4 regions of the Streptomyces sp. NPDC046860 genome follow, and region 2 is predicted to be linked to each of the others. Evidence: riboswitches for the same ligand, from Rfam matches in the RefSeq annotation. Region 2 holds a riboswitch; each other region holds the start of a gene.

Region 1 (4,214 bases), on a different contig from region 2:
TCGGCCAGCCCGGCCTGGCCCTCGCCGCCAAGCTCGCCTTCCGCGTCCGCACCGCCGGCCTGGACGTCCCCCTGCCCCAGGGCGACGGCGTCGGGTACGAACTGCTGGCCATGGCCGCCCGTGCCGAGAAGGCGGGCATCGACCCGGAGTCGGCCCTGAGGGCGGCCGCCCGCGCCTACCGGGACGCGATACGCGCGGCCGAGGGCGAGCCCGCCCCGGACCACGACACCGAGTAGCCGGGCCCGGCGCGGGGCCGCCGGCAGACCCGCGGGAAAGGAGCCGACCCGCCCCCACCCCGGGCCGCCGGATACCGTCGGGGAGTGACCCAGCCGCACCGCCCCACCCCCGACGACCCCACCCCCGGAGCCCCCGCCGAGGGATCCGCCCAGGCCCCCGCCCCGGACCTCTTCACCTGGGAGTTCGCCGCCGACCCCTACCCCGCCTACGCCTGGCTGCGCGAGCACGCCCCCGTGCGCTGGACCAAGCTGCCCAGCGGGGTGGACGCGTGGCTGGTCACCCGGTACGCCGATGCCAAGCAGGCGCTGGCCGACCAGCGGCTCAGCAAGAACCCCGCGCACCACGCCGAGACCGCGCAGGCCAAGGGCAAGACCGGTATCCCCGGTGAGCGCAAGGCCGATCTGATGACCCACCTGCTGAACATCGACCCGCCGGACCACACCCGGCTGCGCAGGCTGGTCAGCAAGGCGTTCACCCCGCGCCGGGTGGCCGAGTTCGCGGACCGCGTGCAGGAGCTGACCGACGACCTCATCGACCGGTTCGCCGAGCGGGGCTCGGCCGACCTCATCCACGAGTTCGCCTTCCCGCTCCCCATCTACGCCATCTGCGACCTGCTCGGCGTCCCGCGCGAGGACCAGGACGACTTCCGGGACTGGGCGGGCATGATGATCCGGCACGGCGGCGGGCCCCGGGGCGGGGTGGCGCGGTCGGTGAAGAAGATGCGCGGGTATCTCGCCGAGCTCATCCACCGCAAGCGCCAGGCCCTCCCCGACGAGCCCGCGCCCGGCGAGGACCTCATCTCGGCGCTCATCCGGGCCTCCGACCACGGCGAGCACCTCACCGAGAACGAGGCCGCCGCGATGGCCTTCATCCTGCTCTTCGCCGGGTTCGAGACCACCGTCAACCTCATCGGCAACGGCACCTACGCACTGCTCACCCACCCGGAGCAGCGCGAGCGGCTCCAGCGTTCGCTGGCCGCCGGGGAGAGGGGCCTGCTCCAGACCGGACTGGAGGAACTGCTGCGCTACGACGGACCGGTGGAGCTGGCCACCTGGCGTTATGCCACCGGGCCGCTCACCATCGGCAGCCAGGACATCGCGGCCGGGGACCCGGTGCTGGTGGTCCTCGCGGCCGCCGACCGCGATCCCGACCGGTTCGCCGACCCGGACCTGCTCGACCTCGGCCGCCGCGACAACCAGCACCTCGGTTACGGACACGGCATCCACTACTGCCTGGGCGCCCCGCTCGCCCGGCTGGAGGGCCAGACCGCGCTGGCCACCCTGCTCGGACGGCTGCCCGATCTGCGCCTGGCGGCCGACCCGGCCGAACTGCGCTGGCGCGGCGGACTCATCATGCGTGGACTGCGCACACTCCCGGTGGAGTTCACACCGGTCCGTCCCAGCCGTGAAACCTCACATGACGGACGTTCAACTATGTGATCTTCACGTGATCTGTGCGGCATGAACTTGTGACAACGGATCGTCTGACGCTACGTTCACCCATCAGTGTGGCGTCGAGCATCACCTGCCACGCCGTACTGCTGTCGCACGAAAGGCAACCGCATGCTCTCCGGGAACGGTAGGCACCGTCGCCCCCGCCAGGCTCCGGCGCTCCTCGTCGCGGCCGGCGTGACCACGTCCGCCATCGCCATCCCGCTCCTCGGGGCGGCCAGCGCGAACGCGGCCGACGGCACCACCTGGGACAAGGTCGCCGAGTGCGAGAGCGGAGGCTCCTGGAGCGCCGACACCGGCAACGGCTACTACGGCGGTCTCCAGATATCCCAGGACGACTGGGAGAAGTACGGCGGCACGCAGTACGCGGGCAGTGCCGACCAGGCCAGCCGTTCGCAGCAGATCTCGGTGGCGGAGAAGATCCTCTCCGACCAGGGCACCACCCACTGGGCCACCTGCGCCCTGATCGCCGGGCTCACCTCCAACTCCGGCTCGGTCGACGTCGACACGGGGGTGAGCGAGTCCCCGTCCGCGGACAAGGGCGACTCCGGCACCGATGACGACACGTCCGGCGAGTCCCCCGAGGCGAGCACCCCGGCCGAGGACTCCGGCTCGCCCGCGCCGTCGGACTCTGCCGCCTCGTCCTCCCCGTCCGCCGAGGAGACCGGCAAGTCGTCCCCGAGCGCCGACGCCAAGGCCGGTTCGGGGCACTCCGGCAAGGACACCGACACCTCCCGGTCCGGCGGCTCCGCGCCCGCGGCCTCCGAGGGCGGCTACCAGGGCGGTTCGTCTTCCCGCGCCGACGCGGGCAAGGACGCGGACGAGTCGTGGGAGGACGGCGGCTCCTGGAGCCTCGTCGACACCGGCGACCTCGGCGGCGGCGGCCGTCACCGCGGGAGCAGCGCCGCGGAGGGCGTGACGGGCGGTCAGCACACGGCCGGCACCGGACGCCACGCCACCGCCTCCCCGGGCACCTACACCGTCCGCGACGGCGACACGCTCGGCTCCATCGCCGACTCCCTGGATGTGCGGGGCGGGTGGGAAGCGCTCTACTCCGCGAACGAGCAGGCCATCGGCGGCGACCCGAACCATGTCGACCCGGGGCAGACCCTGAAGCTGCCGGGCGAAACGGACGCCGAATAGCGGGATTTGACGCCCACTATCTTCTTATATGTCCCATTTGGTGAAAGTGTGGGATGACTCTCAGAAGCCTTGATCGTCTTTGAATTTCGCCTCGGCGCATGTCTACGGTCGGGACCGCTCGTCACCACGAGCCCCCGAGGCCGCAACGCCGAATCCTGCCAGCGGCCGCCGGGGACAACCGTCGCGTAAAGCGCCGTAGGCAGGAGCGGGGGACCCAAGGTACGTGCCCGACCCGGTGTTTCGACGCCGGTGCGGGCTTGGGGTGGAGCCACGCCTTCCGGGAGTGATGGGGAGGGGTGGCCGGGCACTCATCCGGCCCGAACCCGACAGCTCACCTCGCAGGCGTCGGTGAGGGGATCGATCCATGCTGTTCTCCAGCAAGGGCATGCACCGTCGCCCGTCCAAGACCGCCCGTGTCCTCGCGCTCGCCGGTGTCGCCGGCGCGGCCGTCGTGGGCCCGGTGATGGCGTCGGGCAGCGCCTCCGCCGCCACCGGTTCCGAGTGGGACGCCGTCGCGCAGTGCGAGTCGGGCGGCAACTGGTCCATCAACACCGGCAACGGCTTCTACGGCGGTCTGCAGTTCTCCGCCTCCACCTGGTCCGGCTACGGCGGCACGCAGTACGCCGCCACCGCCGACAAGGCGACCAAGGAGCAGCAGATCACCGTCGCCGAGAAGGTGCTCGCCGCCCAGGGCAAGGGCGCCTGGCCGGTCTGCGGCACCGGCCTGTCCAGCACGCCGTACAGCGGCTCGGCCGCCCCGGCGCCGTCCGCGGACAGCAAGACGGAGGACAAGGCCGCGGCCGACACCTCCGAGCGCGCCGCCGACGACCAGGCCGCCTCCCGCTCGACCGAGCGCCCGGACGCGAGCAACACCGTCACCACCCCGACCGGCCAGAAGGTCGAGAAGGGCGACGGCGAGTACAAGGTGGTCAAGGGCGACACGCTCAGCTCCATCGCCGCGAAGCACAAGGTCGAGGGCGGCTGGAAGAAGCTGTTCGACCTGAACAAGGACATCGTGAAGAAGGCCGACGTCATCTTCCCCGGCCAGATGCTGCACCTGAAGTAACCGCGACCCGTTCACGGGGACCGGCCCCCCCGAACCCGTCCGGCCCCGTGAACCTCCGGTCCCCTGACGGACCCCCCGCCCCGGTGCGCGTTCCCCCCGCGCGCCGGGGCGGTGCGCTTTCCGCCCCCCCGGCCCATTCCTCCCCGGCCCATTCCTCCCCGCCCATTGCCCAGAACCCTTTGTTCCGGGCGTGAACAATGGGTACGGTCTCCCTGTCCCACCCCGTCCATGAGGCGGTCGGTCGACGGCCGACGCCCCGGGGACGGTTAGGCTCTAGACGCTGGGCATGCCATCAGGCACCCGCCCCGCACCGAACG
Region 2 (4,214 bases):
GTACGTGTGGGCCGGCTGGCTCGGCCCCGCCGAACCCTTCGCCCTCGGCTCGGTGCGCGCCCGTCGGCTGGCCCGCGACCACGCCCGCCGCTTCCTCGGCGGCCGCCCGGCCGCCCGCGCGGTGGTCCGCTACGAGAGCGACGCCACCGAACTGGCCCTGCTGCGCCACCGCGCCCGCGCCGGGCGCGTCGGCACCGAGTTCGCCGCCCGGGAGCGGGAACTGCTGGCCGCGCTCTGGCAGCGCCGTGCCTGCTCGCGTCCCGCCCTGGAGTACGCGGCCCGCGTGACGGCGCCGCCGCCCGCCCCGGTCCCGTACTGGCAGCGGTACGGGCACCCGGCACCCCCGTACGCCGGGTACAACCCGTACCGCTCATAGGGACGGCGTCAGGCGGAGGCCTCCGTCAGGCGGTCCAGCTCGGCCGCGGTGAGCGTCAGCCCGGCGACGTCGGTCAGGGCGGGCAGCTGCTCGACCGTGCGGGCCGAGGCGATGGGGGCGGCGACGGTGGACTGAGCGCCGAGCCAGGCGAGGGCGACCGTGGCCACGGCGGTGTCGTGGGCGGCGGCGACCTCGTCCAGGGCCGTCAGCACCTTCCGGCCGCGCTCGGTGCCGAGGTGCCCCGCGGCCGACCCGGCGCGGGCGCTGTCGACGGTCGTGCCGGGCCGGTACTTGCCGGTGAGGAAGCCTGAGGCGAGGGCGAAGTACGGCACGGCCGACAGACCCTCGCGGGCGGCGACGTCCTGCAGCGGGCCCTCGTAGGTGTCGCGGGAGACCAGGTTGTAGTGGGGCTGGAGGGCGACGTACCGGGCCAGACCCGCGCGGTCGGAGAAGTCCAGGGACTCCTGGAGCCGTTCGGCGCTGATGTTGGAGGCGCCGATGTAGCGGACCTTGCCCGCCCGCACCAGCTCGTCCAGCGCGCCGATGATCTCCTCGACCGGCACGTCGGGCTGGTCGAAGTGGGTGTAGTAGAGGTCGATGTGGTCGGTGCCGAGGCGGCGCAGGGAGGCGTCGGCGGCGGCCTTGATGTTGGCGGCGCTCAGGCCCTTGTAGTCGGGGTGCTCGCTGACCTTGGTGGCGATGACGACCTGGTCGCGGTTGCCCCGCGCCCGCACCCACTCACCGATGATCGTCTCCGACTCGCCGCCCTTGTTGCCCTCGGCCCAGGCCGAGTAGTAGTCGGCGGTGTCGACGAAGTTGCCGCCCGCGGCGACGTAGGCGTCCAGGACGGCGAAGGACGTGTCCCGGTCGGCCGTCCAGCCGAAGACGTTGCCGCCGAGGGCGAGGGGGGAGACCTCGAGGGAGGAGGAGCCGAGCTTGCGCAGAGAAGCAGTCATGTCTCTTCTCAACGATCACTCGGGCCCCGTCCATTCCGCATCGGGGTCATCCGCTCAGGGAGTGAGCCCCTTGCCGCGCAGCCAGGCGCCGGGGTCGATGCCGGTGGGCTGGCCGCCGGGGTGGATCTCCAGGTGGAGGTGGGGCCCGGTCACGTTGCCGGTGGCGCCGACGCGGCCGATGACCTCGCCGGTGGACACCTTCTGCCCGGCGCTGACGCTGATCGAGGACTGGTGGCAGAACCAGACCTCGGTGCCGTCGTCGAGGGTGAGGATCGTGCGGTAGCCGTACGCCCCGGCCCAGCCGGCCTCGGTGATCGTGCCGCTGTGGACGGCCTTGATCAGCGTGCCGGTGGGAGCGGCGAAGTCCAGCCCGGTGTGGTAGCCGGAGGACCACATCGATCCGGCCTGCCCGAAGGTGGAGGTGATCGTGTACGAGGAGGTCGGCAGCGCGTACTGCTTGGCCAGCGTGGCCAGGCGGGCCGCCTCGGCCTTCTTCTCGGCGTCGGCCTCCGCCTTCTCCTTGGCCTCGGCGGCCTTCTCGGCGGCGTCCGCCGCGGCCTTGGCGGCGGCGTCGGCGGCCTGCTGGTCGGCCTTGGCGACGGCTGCGGCGGTGGCCCGGCTGTCGGCCTTGCTCTGCTGTCGCTCGGCCTGGGCCATGATCCGGCTGCGCAGCGCCTCGCCCGCGTCGGAGGAGTCGTCACTCGCGGCGGGGGCCGTGGCCGTGGCGACGCCGGCCAGGGAGGCGGCGGGCGCGTCCGTGTGATGGCCGTCGATCAGGGAGCCGACGGAGGGCAGGTCGGGCATCGCGATGGACACGGGAGGCTTGCCGGTGTTGGCGCTGGCCATGCCGCCCGCGCCGACGGCGGCTATGACGCCGACGCCGAGGACGGTGGAACTGCGGGCGAGGCCGCCGCCTCCGCGCTGCTTGGCCACCCGGTGGCGGCCACGAACGGGAGGCAGGGACTCCTCGGTGGGATTCCACTCCTCCCACGTGCCGTCCTGCGCGCGGGGGGCGCCGTAGGCAAAGGGCTCACTCGCGTCCGGCGCGAACGGGGCTTGTGGGGCAGGCCGGTTGGACGCCACGCGGGCGCACTCCTTTCCCTCCTCCGCCTACCGGGTTAGCTGACGGGTTCGGAGAAGGAAGGTCTCCTACGCGCGTAAACCCGGCGTGCTCCTGAGGCGGTGCACTGCGGATCGGGCGCGATTCACCCCAAAGTGGTGGGTCCCCGGTTCCCTCGCGGGATTCGGCGTGTGCGCACGGCGCCGTCTCTGCTGACGGCTGTAACGACCGCGCTGCGTTATCGAACGTTAATAGACTCGCACACCGGATTCCAAGCCCGTTCAGCTTGATCCTTTGACGTTCTGACGAGGTGCATACCGGTCAGGAAAGGAGCGAACAGGGCGAGTTGACCGCGCTTCAGGAGTCACAGGAGTTTTGCTGGTGACCTGGAACAACACGGGTCCCGGAAAACACTCAGGGCCGGAGTTCGATTTCTCGAATTCCGGCCCTGAGCCTTCAGTAGCGGGGACAGGATTTGAACCTGCGACCTCTGGGTTATGAGCCCAGCGAGCTACCGAGCTGCTCCACCCCGCGTCGTTGTGTCTCAAGCATACGTCATCCGCGGGGTCCCGCGCACACACGCCGCCGTGACGTGGGCCTCAGTGCGGAAGGTGACCGTTCGGCCGCTGTGCGAGAGGGGCGTACTCCGGCAGCGTCACCACCTCCACGCCCCCGTCCGCGAGCACCCCGGCGCCGTTCGCCGCGCGGACGAAGGTGTCCGGCTCCCGCCAGGCCGTGACCACCCGCCGCACCCCGGCCCGCAGGATCAGCCCGGCGCAGGGCGTGGGGCGGGAGGCGCGGTGCGCGCAGGGCTCCAGGCTGCTGTAGACGGTGGCGCCGGGCAGGCGCGGGTCGGCGGGGTCCAGCTTGGCGAGGGCCGCCTCCTCGGCGTGGACGACCGGGTCGCCGCCCTCGCGGGAGTGGCCGCGCGCCAGCTCGGTGCCGTCCGCCGCGACGACGACCGCGCCGACGCTGAAGGCGGTGTCCGAGGGCGGGCAGAGCGCGGCCAGCTCACACGCGGTGCGCAGCCAGTGCCGGTCGGCGGCCACGGGCAGCGGGCCGGCACCGGGGGCGGTGGGCTCGTAACGCATCAGGACGACGTCCTCGATCCGCCGGCTCCCGGTCAGCCGCAGCCGGCCGCCCTGGTACGCGCCGGGCCCGAACAGCCGGGGGGCCGCCGGGTCGCCGACGAAGAGCGGGGCGAGGACCAGCTGGAGTTCGTCGGCCAGCCCCTGCTGGAGAAGCTGGGTGTGCACGGTGCCGCCGCCCTCGACCATCAGCCGCCGCACCCCGCGCACGTCGTGCAGATGCGTCAGCAGCGCCCGCCAGTCGAGACCGGTGCCGAGCGGGACCACGTCGGCGGTGTCCCCGAGCAGGGCCGAGGCCCGCTTCGCCCCCTCGTCCGTCGTGTAGAGCACCTTCTCCCCGCCGGTGTGCCAGAAGTTGGCGGCCGGATCGAGGTCACCGGAGCCGCTGACGGTCACCTTCAGCGGATACTCCGCCTTCCCCTCCGCCACGCGCGCCGCCCGCCGCGCGGCCGAGTTGACCAGGAGCCGGGGGTTGTCGGCCCGGATCGTCCCGGCGCCCACCAGGATCGCGTCCACCGACGCCCGCACCTCGTCGACCCGGTCGAAGTCGGCGGGGCTGGACAGCAGCAGCCGCTCGGGGCCGGTGTCGTCCAGGTAGCCGTCGAGGGAGACGGCGGCGGACAGCAGGACGTGGGGGTGGGGCATCGGCGGGCTCTCTCCGGGCTCTGGGCTCTGCGGGCGTGCACCCCTTTGTACTCCGTGGCGGTGCGCACACCGCCCAGCCGGGGATGAGT
Region 3 (4,214 bases), on a different contig from region 2:
AGCCGGCTGCCGCGCTCGTGGACCCCGGCGACGATGTCGTCCCGGATCGCCGTGCACACCGAGTGCGCCGGAATACGCATGCCCCACCTCCGCCTTAATCCCCGTGCAACGCCGACGACAGCGCTTCTTCCGTGACTCTATTGCAATGCGACGGAATTTCCGACGGCGGACCGGAATCCATGGCTATTTTTTGGACACCGGCCCGGGGAAAGGGTGCCGGAAACGACGAAAGCCCCGGCCTGGGGGCCGGGGCTTTCGGAGAACTCGGGTCAGACGTTCACGCCGTGCTTGCGGAGGTACGCGACGGGGTCGATGTCGGAGCCGTACTCGGGGCTCGTGCGGGCCTCGAAGTGCAGGTGCGGGCCGGTGACGTTGCCGGTCGCGCCGGACAGGCCGATCCGCTGGCCGGGGACGACCTTCTGGCCCACGCTCACCCCGATGGACGACAGGTGGCCGTACTGGGTGTACACGCCGTCGGCCATCTTGATGACGATCTCGTTGCCGTACGCGCCGCCCCACCCGGTGGAGACCACGGTCCCGGCACCGGCCGCGTGGACCGTCGTGCCGCTGGCGGCGTGGAAGTCGATGCCGGTGTGCGAACCCGACGACCACAGGGTGCCGCCGGACTTGTAGGCGGTGGAGACGTAGGAGCCGGTGACCGGCATGACGAAGGAGTTGAGGCGCTCGCGCTCCGCCTTGCGGGCGGCGCGCTCCTTGGCCTCGCGGGCGCGCTCGGCGGCGGCGCGCTCCGCGGCCTCCTCGGCGGCCTTGCGCTCGGCGGCCGCCTTCTGGGCGGTGGCCTGCGCGGCGATCTCGTCGCCGAGGGTGTCGCTGACGGTGATGACAGGGGTGAGGCCGGAGTCCTCGACGGAGTTGTCCGCGGCGAGTGCCGGGGAGGCCGCCAGGGTGCCGACGACACCGGTGGTGAGGGCCGCCACACCGGCCGCGGCAGCGGTGGTGCGCTTGACCCGGCCGGGCTTGCGGTGCTTCCCGGCGGCGCACATGAACGCCATGAGCTGGCTGGTCCTTTCCTTCCTTCTCGCCTACCGGGTTAGCTGACGGGTTCGGAGCAGGAAGGTCTCCTACGGCCGCCCTCGCTTCACGCGCGGGCGTCCGATTCACCCCAGGGACTGCGGTGGGTCCCCGGCTCCCCCTGCGGGGGACTCGGCGATGGCTGTCCGGTGCCGCGGACGCGGCGCACTGCCTGACGAACAGCCCGGAAGAAGCTAAAGGGGACCGGAGCGGATCTTCAAACGAGTCCGGGCTTTTGTAGCGCATCCCACATGCCAGAGCGGTGACCTCCGTCCCAATCCGGACATTTGCCGACCGGTGTTCGAGGAGAGTCCCGAACACGCGTGTGGGCCCCGACGGCTCATGCGCCGTCAGGGCCCACACGCGTGCGGCATCTCGCGCTACTCGGCGGAGACCACCTTGACCTCGCCGATGCCGAGCGCCTCGACGGGCTCCTTGATCCGGGCGGCGTCGCCGACCAGGACCGTGACCAGCCGGTCGGCCGGGAAGGCGTTGACCACGGCGGCCGTGGCCTCCACGGTGCCGGTGGCGGCGAGCGTGCGGTACAGCTCCGCCTGGAAGTCGTCCGGCAGGTGCTGCTCGACCTGGTCGGCCAGCGTGCCGGCGACGGCCGCGGCCGTCTCGTACTTCAGCGGCGCCACGCCGACGAGGTTCTGCACCGCCACGTCCCGCTCGGCGTCGGTGAGGCCCTCGGCGGCCAGGGTGTGCAGCACCGTCCACAGGTCCGCGAGCGCGGGGCCGGTGTTGGGGGTGTCCACGGAGCCGCTGATGGCGAGCATCGAGGCGCCGGTGCCGTCGGGCGCGGAGCGCAGCACCTGCCCGAAGGAGCGCACGCCGTAGGTGTACCCCTTCTCCTCGCGCAGGACGCGGTCCAGGCGGGAGGTGAGGGTGCCGCCGAGGCAGTACGTGCCGAGCACCTGGGCGGGCCACACCCGGTCGTGCCGGTCGGAGCCGATCCGGCCGATCAGCAGCTGGGTCTGCACGGCGCCGGGCCGGTCCACGATGACCACACGGCCGGTGTCGTCGGCGGTCACCGGCGGCACGGGGCGGGCCTGGCCGGGCGTGCCGGTCCAGGCGCCCAGGGTGTCGGCGAGCAGCGCGTCGAGGTCGATGCCGGTGAGGTCGCCGACGACGACCGCGGTGGCGGTGGCGGGCCGCACGTGGCGGTCGTAGAAGCCGCGCACGGCGGCGGCGTCGATCTTCTCGACGGTCTCCTCGGTGCCCTGGCGCGGCCGGGACATGCGCGCGGAGGCCGGGAACAGCTCCTTGGCCAGCTCCTTGGCCGCGCGCCGGGCCGGGCTGGCCAGCTCGTGCGGGATCTCGTCCAGGCGGTTGCGGACCAGGCGCTCGATCTCGCTCTCCGCGAAGGCGGGGGCGCGCAGGGCGTCCGCGAGCAGGTTGAGGCCCTTCTCCAGGCGGGAGGCGGGCACCTCCAGGCTGAGCCGGACGCCGGGGTGGTCGGCGTGCGCGTCCAGCGTGGCGCCGGCGCGCTCCAGCTCGGCGGCGAACTCCTCGGCGGAGTCCTTGTCGGTGCCCTCGGAGAAGGCGCGCGCCATGAGGGTGGCGACGCCGTCGAGACCGGCCGGTTCGGCGTCCAGCGGGGCGTCGAGCAGGACCTCGACGGCGACGACCTGCTGGCCGGGGCGGTGGCAGCGCAGCACGGTCAGGCCGTTGTCCAGCGTGGCGCGCTCGGGGGCCGGGAAGGCCCACGGCTTGGCCTCGCCCGCCTGCGGCTGGGGGTGGAACTCCATGGGGGCGAGCTCGGTCACTTGGCCGTCTCCTCGTCGTCGTTGCCGGCCTCTACGGTGGCCTCGTGCTCCGGGTCGTCGGGCAGGTCGATGTCCTCGACCGCCTCCGGGGACTTGGGTTCGTAGACGAGCACCGCGCGGTTGTCCGGGCGCAGGCGGGCCGCCGCGACCTCGCGGACCTCCTCCGGGGTCACCTCCAGGACGCGCTGCACCGCGGTCAGGGCGAGCTGCGGGTCGCCGAACAGGACGGCGTACCGGCACAGTTCGTCGGCGCGGCCCGCGACCGTGCCGAGCCGGTCCAGCCACTCGCGCTCCAACTGGGCCTGCGCGCGCTCCATCTCCTCGGGGGTGGGGCCCTCCTCGGCGAAGCGGGCCAGCTCCTCGTCGATGGCGGCCTCGATGACCGGGACCTCGACGTCGCCGGAGGTCTTCACGTCCAGCCAGCCGAGCGAGGGCGCGCCGGCGAGGCGGAGCAGCCCGAAGCCGGCGGCGACGGCCGTACGGTCGCGGCGCACCAGGCGGTTGTAGATGCGGGAGGACTCGCCGCCGCCGAGGACGGTGAGGGCGAGGTCGGCCGCGTCGGACGCGCGCGTGCCGTCCTCCGGGAGCCGGTAGGCGGCCATCAGGGCGCGCGCCGGGACCTCCTCGACGACGACCTCGCGCAGTTCGTCGCCGATGACCTCGGGCAGCGAGCCGTCGCGCGGGGCGGACTTGCCGTCGTGGCCGGGGATGGAGCCGAAGTACTTCTCGATCCAGGCCAGCGTCTGCTCGGGGTCGATGTCGCCGACCACGGAGAGCACCGCGTTGTTGGGCGCGTAGTAGGTGCGGAAGAACGCGCGGGCGTCCTCCAGCGTGGCCGCGTCCAGGTCGGCCATGGAGCCGATCGGGGTGTGGTGGTAGGGGTGGCCCTCGGGGTAGACCATGGCGGTCAGCTTCTCGAAGGCGGTGCCGTAGGGGACGTTGTCGTAGCGCTGGCGGCGCTCGTTCTTGACGACGTCGCGCTGGTTCTCCATCGACTCGTCGTCCAGCGCGGCCAGCAGGGAGCCCATGCGGTCGGCCTCGAGCCACAGGGCGAGTTCGAGCTGGTGGGCGGGCATCGTCTCGAAGTAGTTGGTGCGTTCGAAGCTGGTGGTGCCGTTCAGCGAGCCGCCGGCGCCCTGGACCAGCTCGAAGTGGCCGTTGCCCTTGACCTGCCCGGAGCCCTGGAACATCAGGTGCTCGAAGAGGTGCGCGAGACCGGTGCGGCCCGCGACCTCGTGCCGGGAGCCGACGTCGTACCAGAGGCATACCGCGGCCACCGGGGTCAGGTGGTCCTCGGAGAGCACCACGCGCAGACCGTTGGCCAGGCGGTGCTCGGTCGCTGTCAGGCCCCCGGAGCCTGCCTGGGCGGTGGTCGTGTGACCCATGGGCATGTACGTCCCTTCGCAAGCGGAG
Region 4 (4,214 bases), on a different contig from region 2:
TGCCCGCCGAACTGGCCGGGGCCGCGCTCGACGGGCCCGCGCCGGTCTCGCACAGCTCCCAGCACCACGACCTCGGCCGGTTCGCGGGCAAGGAGCTGATCGTGGTCGGCGCCGGGCAGTCCGCGCTGGAGACCGCCGCCCTCGCCGCCGAGGCGGGCGCGCGGGTGCGGGTCGTCTCGCGCGGCCGGGGCCGGGTCGCCTTCGGCGCGCCGCCCTGGAAGCAGCCCCGGTTCCGTCCGGAGTCGCCCTTCGGCCGCGCCTGGTCGCTGTGGGCGCTCAGCTATCACGCCGACCCCTACCGCTTCCTGCCCGAAGGCGTCCGGCACCACCTGGTCCGCCGGGTCCTCGGCCCGCTCGGCGCCTGGTGGCTGCGCGAACGCTTCGAGGAGCGGGTGCAGGTGCGGGAGGTGGCGCGGGTGGTGGCCGCCGAGGCGGTGGACGGCGCCCCGGTGCTCACCGTGCGCACCCACGGGGGCCGCACCGACCGGCTCACCGCCGACCACGTCATCGCGGCCACCGGCTACCGGGTCGATCTGGCCGCGCTGGACTTCCTCGGTCCGGGCCTGCGCGCGGGCCTCGCGGTCACCCGGGGCGCGCCCCGGCTCGGCCCCGGCTACGTCTCCTCGCTGCCCGGCCTGTACTTCACCGGCCTGCCCGCGGCGGCCTCGTACGGTCCGGTGATGCGCTTCGTGTGCGGTACGGAGTTCGCCTCCCCGCGGCTGGCGCGGCACCTGGCGGCGGCACACGGCGCCCGGAGCTGAGCGGCGCGTCAACTCCCGTGACCGCGTGGTGAGTCGGGGGGACCTGTGATCCGTATTCTCTGATCATGGCCGCACCCTCCGCTCGCTCACTCATCGCCACCGACCTGGACGGGACGCTGCTGCGCGGCGACGACACGGTCTCCCCCAGGTCGCTCGCCGCGCTCGCCGGAGCGGCACGCGCCGGCGCCCGGCATCTGGTGGTGACGGGCCGCCCGGCGCCCCGCGTGCGCCCCCTGCTGGCCGCGCTCGGCGGCACGGGGCTCGCGGTGTGCGCCCAGGGCGCGCAGGTGTACGACGCCGGCGCCGCCCGCATGCTGTGGTCCGTCCAGCTCGACCGGGAGCTGGCCGAGACCGCGCTCGGCAAGATCGAGGCTGAGGTGGGCCAGGTGCACGCGGCCGTCGACCAGGACGGCGTGGACGGGCTCACGCTGATCGAGCCCGGTTACCGGATGCCGCACCCGACCCTGCCCGCCGTGCGGGTGGAGCGGCGCGAGCAGCTCTGGCGCGCGCCGATCAGCAAGGTGCTGCTGCGCCACGACGGCCTGTCCGACGACGAACTGGCGGCCACCGCCCGCTCGGTCGTCGGCTCGCTGGCCACGGTCACCATGTCGGGGCCGGGCACGGTCGAGCTGCAGCCGTGCGGGATCACCAAGGCGACGGGTCTGGCGCTGGCCGCGGAGCACCTGGGTCTCGGCCGGACGGATACGGTCGCCTTCGGCGACATGCCGAACGACATCCCGATGTTCCGGTGGGCGGCCCACGGCGTCGCCATGGCCGGGGCCCACCCGGAACTGAGGGCGGTGGCCGACGAGGTCACCCTCTCCAACGAGGACGACGGGGTGGCCGTGGTCCTGGAGCGCCTGTTCGCGCTGTGACGGCGAGCGCCCCCGTCGCACGCGCGAGGCGTGCGACGGGGGCGCGGCGAACAGGCCGTGGGGCCGGTCCGGCCTAGTACGGGCCGTTGACGTTGTCGATGGAGCCGTAGCGGTGGTACGCGTAGTTGCACGCGGCGGTGATGTTGGCGACCGGGTTGTACGGGTCGAGCGAGGTGCCGGCCACGTGGTACGTCTTGAAGGTCGGGTCGATCACCTGGAGCAGGCCCTTGGACGGGGTGCCGTTGATGGCGTTGATGTCCCAGTTGTTGATGGCCAGCGGGTTGCCCGAGGACTCGCGCATCACGTTGCGGTGGATGCCGTTGTAGGTGCCCGGGATGCCCTTCTCGGCCATGATCGCCAGGGACTGGCGGATCCAGCCGTCGAGGTTGTTCGGGTACACCGTGGAGGCGGCGGCGGGCTTGGCGGCCGGGGCGGCGGAGGCGCTGGTGGCGCCGATGAGGGGGAGCGCGAACATCGCGGCACCGGTACCGGCGACGGCGAGCGTGCGGGCGATGCGCTTGGTGCGGGCATGGCGCGGCTGAACGGCAGCAGTCATGTCGTTGTTTCCTCTCCGTCGCCTGCGAGGTGAGCTGTCGGGTTCGGGCGGGGAGGTGCCCGGCCGCTTCGTCCCCGGTGCCCGTCGGACACCGGGGACGATTCGGCTTCACCCCGAGCCGTTCCGGAGCGACATGTGTCGTCCGGTCCGGCGGCTTACCTGGGTCCCCCGCTCCTGCCGTACGAATGAGTTCGTGAGTGGGTTGTCAGGCGCGGCAGGATTCGGCGTTCGCCTGACAGGCCGGGAACGTATGCGACCGCACATGTCCGGAACAAGTACCGGAATCACCCGAAGTGCTAGTTGACCTTGTTCTGTCCCAATTGGCCCACTTGATCCTTTGCGGTCGCCAATCCTCAACTTCCCTACCGGGCACGGTAAGAAGGGGGTGAGAGGGGGGTTTGCGCGGGTAGGCGCGAGACGGGAGGGCGCGTGAGCCAACTCACGGAATCGCAAAATACGCAAAATTAGACATGGGGGATTATGTGCATTTGGTCCGTCTGTGCGTATTAGGGGGCATCGGTCCCCTCGGGACGGAACCCGGGGGGCGCTCCCGTTCGTTGGTTCGGTGTGACCCCCGGAGTGCCGGATCGCCCGACTGAGGACCTATATGTCCCCCTTGTCCACCCATCCGGCACATGCCGGACGAAAACCGATACCTCATGAGCTGGACCGGTGGGTGCGATCGGTGATCCAAAGAGGACCGGATACGCTGACTTGACTGATGGCAGCGACCTATCGACAAGCCGTGAAGTCGCCAGCAGACACCAGCAGACAGGAGATACCTCGTGACCGTCGTCGGGCCGTTCGGGCTGAGCGTGCGGGACCAGGCACTGGAAGCCGATGTCCAGGCCGGACTGGCGGCTGTCGAGGCGGGCCTGCTAGAGGCCACCAAGAGCGAGGTCCCCTTCATCACCGGCTCCGCCCAGCACCTGGTGCGGGCCGGCGGCAAGCGGTTCCGTCCGCTGCTGGTGCTGCTGTCCGCCCAGTTCGGCGACCGGCACGCCCCGCGCATCGTCCCCTCCGCCGTCGTCGTCGAGCTGACCCACCTGGCCACGCTCTACCACGACGACGTCATGGACGAGGCGGCCGTGCGGCGCGGCGTGGACAGCGCCAACACCCGGTGGGGCAACTCCGTCGCGGTGCTCACCGGCGACTTCCTCTTCGCCCGCGCCACGCAGATACTCGCCGATCTCGGCCCCGAGGCCGTCCGCGTCCAGGCCCTCGCCTTCGAGCGCCTCGTCACCGGCCAGATACTGGAGACCGCGGGTCCCCAGGACGGCCGCGATCCGGTCGAGCACTACCTCGACGTCCTCTCCGGGAAGACCGGCTCCCTGGTGGCCGTGTCCTGCCGCTTCGGCGCCATGATGTCCGGCGCCGACGAGAGCGTCGTCGACGTGCTCACCCAGTACGGCGAGCGGCTCGGCGTCGCCTTCCAGCTCGCCGACGACGTGCTGGACATCGCCTCCGAATCCGACGAGTCCGGCAAGACCCCCGGCACCGACCTGCGCGAGGGCGTGCCCACGCTGCCGGTGCTGCGGCTGCGCGAGCGCGCCGCCCGGCTCGGCGAGCCCGCCGACCTCGCGCTGTGCGAGCTGCTCGACTCCGACCTCACCGACGACGCCCGGCTCGCCGAGGCGCTCGCCGCGCTGCGCGTGCACCCCGCGCTGGAGCAGGCCCGGCGCGACGCCGTGCGGTACGCGGAGGAGGCCCGCGCCGCCCTCGCCCCGCTGAAGGACTGCACCGCCAAGACGGCTCTGATCGAGCTGTGCGACGCGGTGGTCCACCGGGCCGGTTAGGACAGGCCCCAGGAACGCCCGCCCGACCCCTACGGGTAGGCGCGGGTGTTCCGGTCCGTCTGTCATACCGCAGGTGTACGCCGAGTTGGCTCCGTGGGCTGACGCTCCAGGACTGCGGAGTTGGTCTGATGGGAACCAGGGAAACCACCACTGCTCACCGATCCCGGTGAGAATGGCGGCTCGGGTGGATCCCAGCGAGCGCAGCCGCCGCCGACGACGGAGGTAA

The links. A riboswitch is a leader RNA that binds a small molecule or an ion and turns the genes downstream of it on or off. The one in region 2 is predicted to bind cyclic di-AMP.
Positions count from the first base shown of each region.
Region 1: linked by a shared signal. The riboswitch ahead of ABZ898_RS20720 (transglycosylase family protein) and the one ahead of ABZ898_RS13715 (M23 family metallopeptidase) in region 2 are both predicted to bind cyclic di-AMP.
Region 3: linked by a shared signal. The riboswitch ahead of ABZ898_RS14245 (M23 family metallopeptidase) and the one ahead of ABZ898_RS13715 (M23 family metallopeptidase) in region 2 are both predicted to bind cyclic di-AMP.
Region 4: linked by a shared signal. The riboswitch ahead of ABZ898_RS25820 (transglycosylase SLT domain-containing protein) and the one ahead of ABZ898_RS13715 (M23 family metallopeptidase) in region 2 are both predicted to bind cyclic di-AMP.

Region 1 covers NZ_JBEYXQ010000014.1:69,390-73,603, forward strand. The annotation lists gene ABZ898_RS20705 (nucleoside triphosphate pyrophosphohydrolase) at 1-236, shown strand, start outside; gene ABZ898_RS20710 (cytochrome P450) at 321-1,676, shown strand; gene ABZ898_RS20715 (transglycosylase family protein) at 1,800-2,831, shown strand; cyclic di-AMP (ydaO/yuaA leader) riboswitch at 3,013-3,191, shown strand; gene ABZ898_RS20720 (transglycosylase family protein) at 3,196-3,897, shown strand.
Region 2 covers NZ_JBEYXQ010000007.1:307,737-311,950, reverse strand. The annotation lists gene ABZ898_RS13725 (PrsW family intramembrane metalloprotease) at 1-376, shown strand, start outside; gene ABZ898_RS13720 (aldo/keto reductase) at 385-1,332, opposite strand; gene ABZ898_RS13715 (M23 family metallopeptidase) at 1,387-2,415, opposite strand; cyclic di-AMP (ydaO/yuaA leader) riboswitch at 2,425-2,592, opposite strand; tRNA gene ABZ898_RS13710 (tRNA-Met) at 2,853-2,926, opposite strand; gene ABZ898_RS13705 (dihydrofolate reductase family protein) at 2,992-4,125, opposite strand.
Region 3 covers NZ_JBEYXQ010000008.1:108,683-112,896, reverse strand. The annotation lists gene ABZ898_RS14250 (GntR family transcriptional regulator) at 1-80, opposite strand, end outside; gene ABZ898_RS14245 (M23 family metallopeptidase) at 270-1,013, opposite strand; cyclic di-AMP (ydaO/yuaA leader) riboswitch at 1,027-1,180, opposite strand; gene ABZ898_RS14240 (pitrilysin family protein) at 1,413-2,801, opposite strand; gene ABZ898_RS14235 (pitrilysin family protein) at 2,798-4,192, opposite strand.
Region 4 covers NZ_JBEYXQ010000023.1:3,148-7,361, reverse strand. The annotation lists gene ABZ898_RS25830 (FAD-dependent oxidoreductase) at 1-761, shown strand, start outside; gene ABZ898_RS25825 (HAD family hydrolase) at 827-1,636, shown strand; gene ABZ898_RS25820 (transglycosylase SLT domain-containing protein) at 1,710-2,192, opposite strand; cyclic di-AMP (ydaO/yuaA leader) riboswitch at 2,197-2,429, opposite strand; gene ABZ898_RS25815 (polyprenyl synthetase family protein) at 2,978-3,988, shown strand.